DNA from 2 places in the Cellulosilyticum sp. genome. Region 1 is predicted to be linked to the other one. Evidence: a T-box and tRNA genes for the amino acid it is inferred to sense, from the RefSeq annotation. Region 1 holds a T-box; the other holds one or more tRNA genes.
What was found. A T-box is a leader RNA that pairs with one kind of tRNA and senses whether it is charged. The one in region 1 lies ahead of pheS (phenylalanine--tRNA ligase subunit alpha), so its partner is inferred to be a tRNA-Phe.
Positions count from the first base shown of each region.

Region 1 (5,078 bases):
AGTGTATGTGGTGTGATAATGCAGCGATGATTTCAGGTGGTAATTATCAGACACTTACGCAAAGTGTACAGGGAACCTTTTATGATATGAGTGTGCCAACAGAGACAGCAGATACTTATCTGGAAATTGGCTTCAAAGCAGGTTCAGGAGAACTTGCACCAAATGGTACGGTTGAAATGCAATTGCGTCTTACAAATAGCAATTGGCAGAATTATGACCAATCTAATGACTACTCATATGGTCAAACGACAAGTAGTTATACGGCGTGGGATAATATTCCGCTTTATGAAAATGGGGTACTTGTAGCAGGGCAGGAACCAGCGGTAGAAGGTGTAGTCGATCCAAGCATTACAATAACAGAGCTGACATATGATAAGAATCCAGAGGTAGCTGATGATGTGCGTACAGAGGTGACTTTAAATGGAAACACATTAGAAAATGTGAAGTTAAATGGGACGGCGTTAAATGTAGCAGATTATAGTTTAGGAGAAGATGGCAGCTTTACTTTTAGTGCGGATTATTTAAAGGGGCTAGAGAGCGGCACTTATAAATATGTACTTGATATGAATCCTGGTAAAGATATAGTTGTTACATTAAATGTGGTAGATACGACAGACTATGATTTTGCCGTTGTGTTACCTACGGTGACAGCGACAGCAGGGGAAGAAGTTATATTACAAGTGAATCTTCAAAATGCATCAAATGGCATTAATAATGCAGACTTTGTATTAGCCCTAAATACAGATGCCTTTGACTTTGTCTCAGCTGAGCCTACAGGTAGCTTAGATACTAATGGAGAGAAAGCAAGTTTAATAACAAGCTTCCATGAGACCACGGGTCTATTAAATGTGATGTATGCAGATAGTACGCAAAAAGGGGAAAACTTACTTGCAGAAGATGGGGCATTTATGGCTGTAAAGGTAAAAGCAAAAAAAGATTTTACAGGTGCACCATTCACACTTAAGAAATTAGGCGCTGTAAATGATGTAAGTCTTAATAAATTAGCGATAAGCTTTAAAACGAAATAGTTAAATACAGATTTCACATGTAGATAGATTTCACATGTATAAATTTTAGTTATTCATGATTTTTAGTCATGTGAAATCATTGAGAGAAACCTATGTACCTAGATGTATCTTTCAAGTTTTTAGTTGGTTTCTCTATAACTTAAGATAAGAAAGTATAGGATAGGAAAGTATAAGATAGGAAAGTTTAAGATAGAAGGGGGAATAAGCACAATGAAGCTTATGAAAAAAGTATTGAGCATGACTTTAGGTGGCATGATGGCAGCTGCAACGCTTTTACCAGCAACACCTCTGATGGCAGAGACGACAACGGGCAAAACAGGAGATGACTGGCTCACCACGAAAGGCAGTAAAGTCGTAGATAAAGAGGGGAATGAAGTATGGCTTACAGGCTGTAACTGGTTTGGATTTAACACAGATACACGTATGTTTGATGGAATCTGGTCAGCTAAACTGGATTTAGCACTTAAAGGAATAGCAGATCGTGGTATTAACTTTTTACGTATTCCAGTAACCACACAGCTTCTTATTGAATGGCAAAATGGTACGGGGAAGACACCCAATGTAAATACTTATGTGAATCCAGATTTAGAGGGAATGGATAGTTTACAGCTTTTTGATGAAGTTGTGAGATTATGCAAACAAAATGGTATAAAAATTATGTTGGATATACATAGTGCCTCTTCAGATGGGCAAAGACATTATTATCCACTTTGGTATGGTGAAGGTTATACAATAGAAGATTATCATCAGTCCTTAGAATGGTTCACTGAGCGCTACAAAAATGAAGATACAATTTTAGCTATTGATATTGAAAATGAACCACATGGTAAGCCATGGCATGAAGCACTTTGGGCAAAATGGGATGATTCAGAAGATGATAATAACTGGAAATATGCTGCAGAAGTTGTTGCAACTAAAATTTTAGATATTAACCCAAATCTTCTTATTATGATTGAAGGTGTAGAAGCTTATCCAATGGAGGGTTATGATTACACCACACAAGATGAATATGAGAAACCACATTATTACTATACATGGTGGGGTGGTAACTTAAGAGGTGTTAAGGATTACCCTGTCACACTTGAAGGAGACTATCAAAAACAAATTGTTTACTCACCACATGATTATGGCCCAACTGTTTATATGCAGGACTGGTTCCAAGGTGATTTTACCAAAGAATCTTTATATGAAGACTGCTGGAAAGATAACTGGGCATATATTATGGAAGATGGCACAGCGCCACTTTTAATTGGTGAATGGGGCGGATTCCTAGATGGCGGTAAAAACCAGCAATGGCTTGAAGACCTGAGAGATTATATTGTTGAAAACAAAATTAATCATACCTTCTGGTGCTACAATCCAAACTCAGGAGATACAGGCGGGCTTGTAGGCTATGACTTTATGACATGGGATGAAGATAAATATGCACTGCTTAAACCAGCACTATGGCAAAATGAAGCCGGCAAGTTTATCGGCCTTGACCATGAGGTGCCACTTGGGGCCAATGGTATTACTGTAAGTGAATACTATGGTACAACCAGTGGCGGCGGTGAAGAAGGCGGCGATGACAGCGGTGAGACACAAGATGTTGTTAAGGGTGATGTGAATAAAGATGGTAAGATTAATTCTACTGATTATGCCGTTTTATACCGCTATGTAGCAAATCATGAAGGCACACTTGATGAAAAGGCGCTTAAAAATGCAGATGTAGATGGCAGTGGCATTGTAGATGAAAAAGATGTAAGTCTTATTAAAGACTATGTTTTAGGGAATATTGATGCATTTTAAGCTTGACAAAATAACAAGGTAGGGTAAAATAGTACTATATTGTCAAAATAGAAAAGCAATGAAAATGCATAGTAAAAATTAAGTACCCTATCAGAGAAAAGTACCATTGGCTGGAAGTACTTTAGGCAAGGCTTGGTTTTGAATTTCACATTGGAGCTTTATCCTTAAAATTAAATTTGTTAAGAGTAGAGGATAACGGTGGCTACGTTAGAGCTGTTGAGTGCTTATGAGTTTTTAGGAGTTTAGTGCCTAAATCTTGTGAGAATCAGGGTGGTATCGCGGAGTATATAAGCTTCGTCCCTTTTGTGAGGGACGAAGCTTTTTTTATAGAGTAGTAAAGTACAATTTTTAACTTTCCTACTCCCGAGAACGTGGCGCTAGCCACTTTCTTATTACCATACAATTATAAAAGTGCAATAAATGAAGGTGGCAGTGCCACTTACCTAAGAAAGGAGCTTTAAGAAATGAAAGATAAATTAGAGATGATCAAACACAGTGCTATTGCAAGCATTGAGACAGCAGATACTCTTAATACATTAGAAGAGCTTAGAGTACAATACCTTGGTAAAAAAGGTGAGCTTACAGCAGTACTTCGTAACATGAAGGACTTAAGTAATGAAGAAAGACCTATCATTGGTCAAATGGCAAATGAGGTAAGAGAAACAATTGAAAAAACACTTGCAGCTAAAAAAGTAGCTTTAGAAGAAGCTGAGCAAAACAAAAAACTTCAAGAAGAAGTTTTAGATATTACAATGCCAGGTAAAACATTAAAAGTAGGACATATGCACCCACTTCAAAAAACATTAGAAGAAGTACAAAATATTTTCATTGGTATGGGATATGAAATCGTAGAAGGCCGTGAAATTGAAACAGCTTACTACAACTTTGATGCCCTTAACTTAGGAGAAGAGCATCCAGCACGTGATGAACAAGATACTTTCTACTTCAATAGCAATCTTGTACTTCGTACAGCAACATCACCAGTACAAGTACACACTATGGAATCAGAAAAACTTCCTATTCGTATGATTGCACCAGGACGTGTTTACCGTTCTGATGAAGTAGATGCAACACACTCACCAATCTTCAACCAAATTGAAGGGCTTGTAATTGATAAAGATATTACATTTGGTGACCTTAAAGGGGTTCTTGCAGAATTTGCAAAGGCTTTATTTGGTGACAAAGCACAAGTTAAATTCAGACCACACTACTTCCCATTCACAGAACCAAGTGCAGAAGTTGACGTATCTTGCTTCGTATGTGGCGGCGAAGGCTGTAATGTTTGTAAAGGTTCTGGTTGGATTGAAATCCTTGGCTGTGGTATGGTACATCCAAAGGTACTTGAGATGGCAGGCATTGACCCAACAGTATATCAAGGCTTTGCATTTGGTGTAGGTCTTGAACGTATTGCCATGATTAAATATGGCATCAATGACTTAAGATTATTCTACGAAAACGATATTCGTTTCTTATCACAATTTTAGGAAGTAGGAAGGAGAAAATATAATGAACGTACCTATGTCATGGCTTAAACAATATGTAGATATAGATGTGGACATTAATGCATTCGTAGATGCAATGACAATGTCTGGATCAAAAGTAGAAGCAGTAGAAGAAAGCGGAAAAGAAATTACAAAAGTAGTTTCAGGTAAAATTGTAAGCGTTATGCAACACCCAAATGCAGATAAACTTCGCATTATGCAAGTAGATGTAAATGGTGAGAGAGAGCTTCAAATCGTAACAGCTGCTACAAATGTTAACGAAGGGGATATTGTACCTGTTTCTTTAGACGGTGCAACACTTGCTGGAGGACTTAAAATCAAAGCTGGTAAATTAAGAGGGGAACTTTCTGAAGGGATGTTCTGTTCTGTAGAAGAACTTGGTTTTTCAGAAGAAGATATCGAAGATGCACCACATGACGGTGTTTACATTTTCCCTAAAGATATGCCACTTGGTGTAGATGTTAAACCATACTTCGGACTTGGTGAACAAGTAGTAGAATATGAAATCACATCTAACCGTGCAGACTGCTTCAGTATTTTAGGTATTGCAAGAGAAGCAGCAGCTACATTCGGTAAAGAATTCAAATTCCCAGAAATCACTGTCGAAGAAGTAGCTGGAAATGCTGAAGAAATGGCAACAGTAACAATTCACAATGAAGAACTTTGCCCACGTTATGCTGCAAGAATCATCAAAAATGTAAAGGTTGGTCCATCACCAAAATGGCTTAAAGACCGCCTTATGTCAGCTGGTCTTCGCCCA
Region 1 is NZ_CEVXFV010000005.1:33,901-38,978, forward strand. It holds gene AC1VAQ_RS03460 (cellulose binding domain-containing protein) at 1-1,028, shown strand, start outside; gene AC1VAQ_RS03465 (cellulase family glycosylhydrolase) at 1,239-2,816, shown strand; T-box leader at 2,866-3,121, shown strand; gene pheS (phenylalanine--tRNA ligase subunit alpha) at 3,281-4,300, shown strand; gene pheT (phenylalanine--tRNA ligase subunit beta) at 4,323-5,078, shown strand, end outside.

Region 2 (5,078 bases), on a different contig from region 1:
CTGAACCAGAAATAACAACTGTTTTACCTTGGAAGCTTTCACCACGTGTTGCTAACATTTCTTTTGTAAAGTAGCAAAGGCCATAACCTGTAGCTTGTGTTCTTGCAAGTGAACCACCATAGCTTAAACCTTTACCTGTAAGTACACCTGTGAATTCATTACGTAAACGTTTATATTGACCGAACATATATCCGATTTCTCTTCCACCTACACCGATATCACCAGCTGGTACATCTGTGTCTGGTCCAATATGTTTGCAAAGTTCTGTCATAAAGCTTTGGCAGAATCTCATAATTTCTCCGTCTGATTTACCTTTTGGATCGAAGTCACTTCCACCTTTACCGCCACCCATTGGTAAGCCTGTTAAAGAGTTTTTAAAGATTTGTTCGAAACCTAAGAATTTAATTACACCTAAGTTTACAGAAGGATGTAAGCGAAGACCACCTTTGTATGGTCCAATTGCACTATTGAATTGTACACGGTATCCCCTATTTACTTGTACATTACCATTGTCATCTACCCATGATACTCTAAACATTACTGCACGTTCTGGTTCTACGATTCTTTCAAAGATACCAGCTTTTACATATTGTGGGTTTTTCTCAGCGACTGGTTCCATGCTCAGTAAAACTTCTTTTACTGCTTGATGAAACTCTGGTTCTGCTGGATGATTTTTTACAACTCTGTTCATTAAATCTTGCATATACTCCGTACGAAATTCCATTCTAAATTCCTCCCATAGTCTAACTTTTCCTAGGTGACTATTGCGCCACTAATGGTATTTTATCATAAAATTATACAATTTCAATTATATTTTTATGTTTTTTTAAAAAAAATTAAATTTAATTGTTATTTTATAATTTAGGAAAAGCATTTTTCACTATTTTCTGATAATTATCATTGCCTCTATTGGCAAGTTTTCATACATCCATTTGGCATCTATTTCCTCTAAAATGATGTTGTTCCTATCTGTTCTTGCACCAATTGTATTACCACTACAGTTTTTAATCTGCCAACTATCATCTCGAATAACACCTTGAAAACCAAACTGATTGCTAATAGGCAACCAATAATTCGCACCTTCTTCATGCTTATCATCTTCATACACTTCTTCTTTTCCTTGTAAATAGTAAGTACCTATAGTTGGTTCAAATTGATCTTTTCCTACAGAACAGCTCATCTCACGAATAAGCTTTTCTCCTTTATATACTTTAATTACACTTGGTGTGCCAATTGTCATTTCTAACCATATACGATTATTAGTCAAAGTCGTACTTGTAAAACGTATATATTTCACATCGCTCTTCTCCCCACTAGCTGCTTGCACCTGAAAAGCTACATCATATGCTGTATCCGGTTTTAATAACTGACTTAATACAAACGTTGCATGATAAGAATCTGTTAACTTACCTGTAATTTTATTCTCTCCTAGTTGCATAATTGCTTTTACAACAGGTTTATCTGTTGTAATCGTTATACGTGGATATAAACCAATCCATTTATCTTGATCTTTAGGATACGTACTTATAATCTGAGGTTTTACATCTGTTTTTAAGGTTACATATTGTGTTGTTTCTAAGAAGTTACCACTTTTAGATGGCATCCCTTTTTTAAAAGCAATCTTATATTCTTTATTATTTTCTAAGACTTGATTTGGCGTAAATATAAAGCGTGTTGTATCTGTTTTCACCTTGCCATCCTCATCAGTTCGTTCTGCTGGTGTAATTGTAAAAGGTGTATCACTTTGTATATATTTTGAAATTTTATTCAAGTTCATCGGTGTATTAAATTGCACTAGAAAACTATTATTACTTGCAATTAACAACTCCGTTGTAGGTGTAATAATCTGCACAGGTGCTTTAAATTGTACAGGTATATGGGCTGTCTTCGTAATCCACTCATAATTACTATTTGCCTTTTGAATATGTATTTTTACTTTTTGCCCACAAATTTGGTTTTTTTCCTTTACTTTTAAAGATAATACACTTTTATTCAGCCACTCATAGGTATAATCAAAATTTGTCTCTGTAGGAAATTCACTTTCAATACGAATATACTTTTCAATATCCGTCCTCTCCATGGGGACTAAAAAGTTCACTGTAATCTCTGCATACTGATCATTTACCTCTACCCAGGTTAAGCAAAAGCTTCTCATGCACCACAAAAATATGAGTACACTCAAAATCCCTATTGTTAAAAACTTTAACTGTTTAGTACCTTTCATTTTATACCTCCATTCAAACCAACTCTTCCTCATATGCTTTCCTAACTTGTCTACAAAATATATATGAATGTAATAGGACAAACATACCACCTTTTTGAATTTTAAACATAAAAATACCCATGTACCTTTTTTGAAGTACATGGGTATTTTTATACACTAAAAAATGCCCAGAGCCGGAATCGAACCAGCGACACGAGGATTTTCAGTCCTCTGCCTACCGACTGAGCTATCTGGGCAAAAAGTTAAAATACTTAATCTAAATTTAGTGGAGGGAGAAGGATTCGAACCTTCGAAGCGTGTCGCAACAGATTTACAGTCTGCCCCCTTTGGCCACTCGGGAATCCCTCCAAAATCTTTATTTAATTCTTTATTATCATACCAAAGTATAATTATTATGTCAATACTGCTTTAATTAAAAAGCTATTAAATTTTATTAATATATAGTATAATAGTGTCAAATCATGCTGAAAAGGATGGGGAATTTATGAAAATATTAGTTGTATCAGATATTGAAAGTAATTATATCTGGGATTTTTTTGATAAAAATAATTTTAAAGATATAGATTGTGTTATTTCTTGTGGGGATTTGAAATCTAGCTATTTATCCTTTTTAGTGACTATGCTGGCTGTTCCTGTTTTTTATGTTCATGGCAATCATGATAAAAGTTATCGCACGTGTCCTCCTGAGGGGTGTGATTGCATTGAAGACAAAGTTGTTACATTCAAAAATATACGTATTGCTGGCCTTGGTGGTTCGATTGAATACAATGGCGGATTTTATCAATACCCAGAAGCTAAAATGCAAAAAAGGGTGAAAAAACTAATTCGCTGTGCAAAAAAACCTATTGATATTTTTGTTTCACACTCTCCCACCTTTGGTCTAGGCGATGATCCTAGTAGCTTTAGCCATGTTGGTTTCGAATGTTTTCATGATGTTTATGATAAACTTAAGCCAACCTATCATCTCTATGGGCACAATCATTTAACCTACGCTTCTCATGCAAAACGCTCAATTATACATAATGATATCCAGCTTATTAATGGCTACAATTATTATATTTTAGAAATCTAATTACACTATCAACCTACATATATAAAAATAAGATGAGCCTATTGCCAATCAACTTGTGCAATAGCTCATCTTATTTTTATTCTACTTTATAAACTTTAATCATATTGGTCATACCAGATATACCAAGCGGTACACCAGCCGTCATAACAGTTAAATCTCCCTGCTTTAAATATCCTGCATCTACAACACTGGCCAACGCATGACTGCATAACTCTTCTGTTTGTTGCTCTTCATTAATATAAAGTGGTACAACACCCCATGACATACTTAGCTGCCTTACAACTCGCATTTCAGGCGAACATCCCATGATGATACAAGCTGGGCGATACTTAGAAATCATACAAGCTGTACGCCCTGATTTGGTAACAGTAATAATTGCCTTTGCACGAATATCATGAGCTGTCGTACATGTTGCATGACTTATAGCACTTGTAATTGTAGGCGTAGTCACTAATTTTTGCATATTAAATCGCTTAATATAGTCAATATCTTCTTCTGTTTTTTCAGCAATACGCCTCATTGTCTGCAAGCTTTCTACAGGATATAAGCCAGCTGCTGTTTCCCCCGAAAGCATAATAGCACTCGTGCCATCATAAATTGCATTCGCCACATCTGTTGTTTCTGCACGTGTTGGCCTTGGATTTTTCATCATAGAATCTAACATTTGTGTTGCTGTAATAACTTGTTTACCAGCTTCATATACTTTCTTAATAATCATCTTTTGAATAGCAGGAACTGTTTCACTAGGCAGTTCAATCCCCATATCGCCTCTAGCAATCATAATGCCGTCTGCTACATTAATAATCTCATCAATATGTTCTACCCCTGCTGCATTTTCAATCTTAGCAATTACTTTTATATCTTCTCCATGATATTGTCTTAAAAAAGCTTTTACATCTAATATATTTTCCGCACATTGGGTAAACGATGTTGCAATAAAATCAAATTCATTTTGAATAGCAAATAATAAATCCTTCTCATCTTGCTCACTTAAAAACGGTAAATTAAGCTTGGTATAAGGTACATTGATTCCTTTGTGCGGACCAATAACACCATCATTTTTCACTTCACATATAAGTGCTGTATCATGCTTATCTATCACTTCCAATTCTACAAGACCATCATCTATAAGCACCTTTTTTCCTACTTCTAATTCCGCTATCAGCCCACTATAACTCACGGTAGCCCTTTCAGCTGTTCCTATACAAGGCAAAGAAGTCAAAATAAACTGCTGTCCTTTCTTTAACTGTACTTGTGCCTCACTAAACTCACCTAATCTAATTTCTGGTCCCTTTGTATCTAACAGCGCGGCTACTGGTTTATGATATTTTTCTCTAATCTCTTTTAACATACTAAATCGCCCTAAATGTTCCTTATGTGTCCCATGAGAAAAATTAAAACGTGCTACATTCATTCCATTTTGAATAAGTGATTCTAAGACATCCCCTTTATCTGTAGCTGGTCCTAATGTACAAATAATCTTTGTTTTAAGCATATAAATTTCCCCTTTTAAAATAATTATCTTAATACATTAATATAGTAAATATCTTATTTAAGGGGCCTGCTTCTTTCCATCCTCCTCATGCATATACAGCATTAAAAGCCGTTGTTGTAAGTATGACTTACGATGACACATATAATCATTTTGCCATTTTATAAAATACTTTTCAATTAACCCATTAGTTCTTGAAAAGTCTATCTCTATGCTAGGTACAATTCGTCTTATGCGCTTTACCGATTCGCCTATAATAATCTGAGTAGGCAAAGTCCCTATTTGTTCAT
Region 2 is NZ_CEVXFV010000003.1:32,080-37,157, forward strand. It holds gene gdhA (NADP-specific glutamate dehydrogenase) at 1-724, opposite strand, end outside; gene AC1VAQ_RS01980 (L,D-transpeptidase family protein) at 881-2,224, opposite strand; tRNA gene AC1VAQ_RS01985 (tRNA-Phe) at 2,389-2,460, opposite strand; tRNA gene AC1VAQ_RS01990 (tRNA-Tyr) at 2,491-2,572, opposite strand; gene AC1VAQ_RS01995 (metallophosphoesterase family protein) at 2,709-3,296, shown strand; gene pyk (pyruvate kinase) at 3,373-4,791, opposite strand; gene AC1VAQ_RS02005 (hypothetical protein) at 4,849-5,078, opposite strand, start outside.
Region 2: it encodes a tRNA-Phe, which carries the amino acid that the T-box ahead of pheS (phenylalanine--tRNA ligase subunit alpha) is inferred to sense. The anticodon was not compared.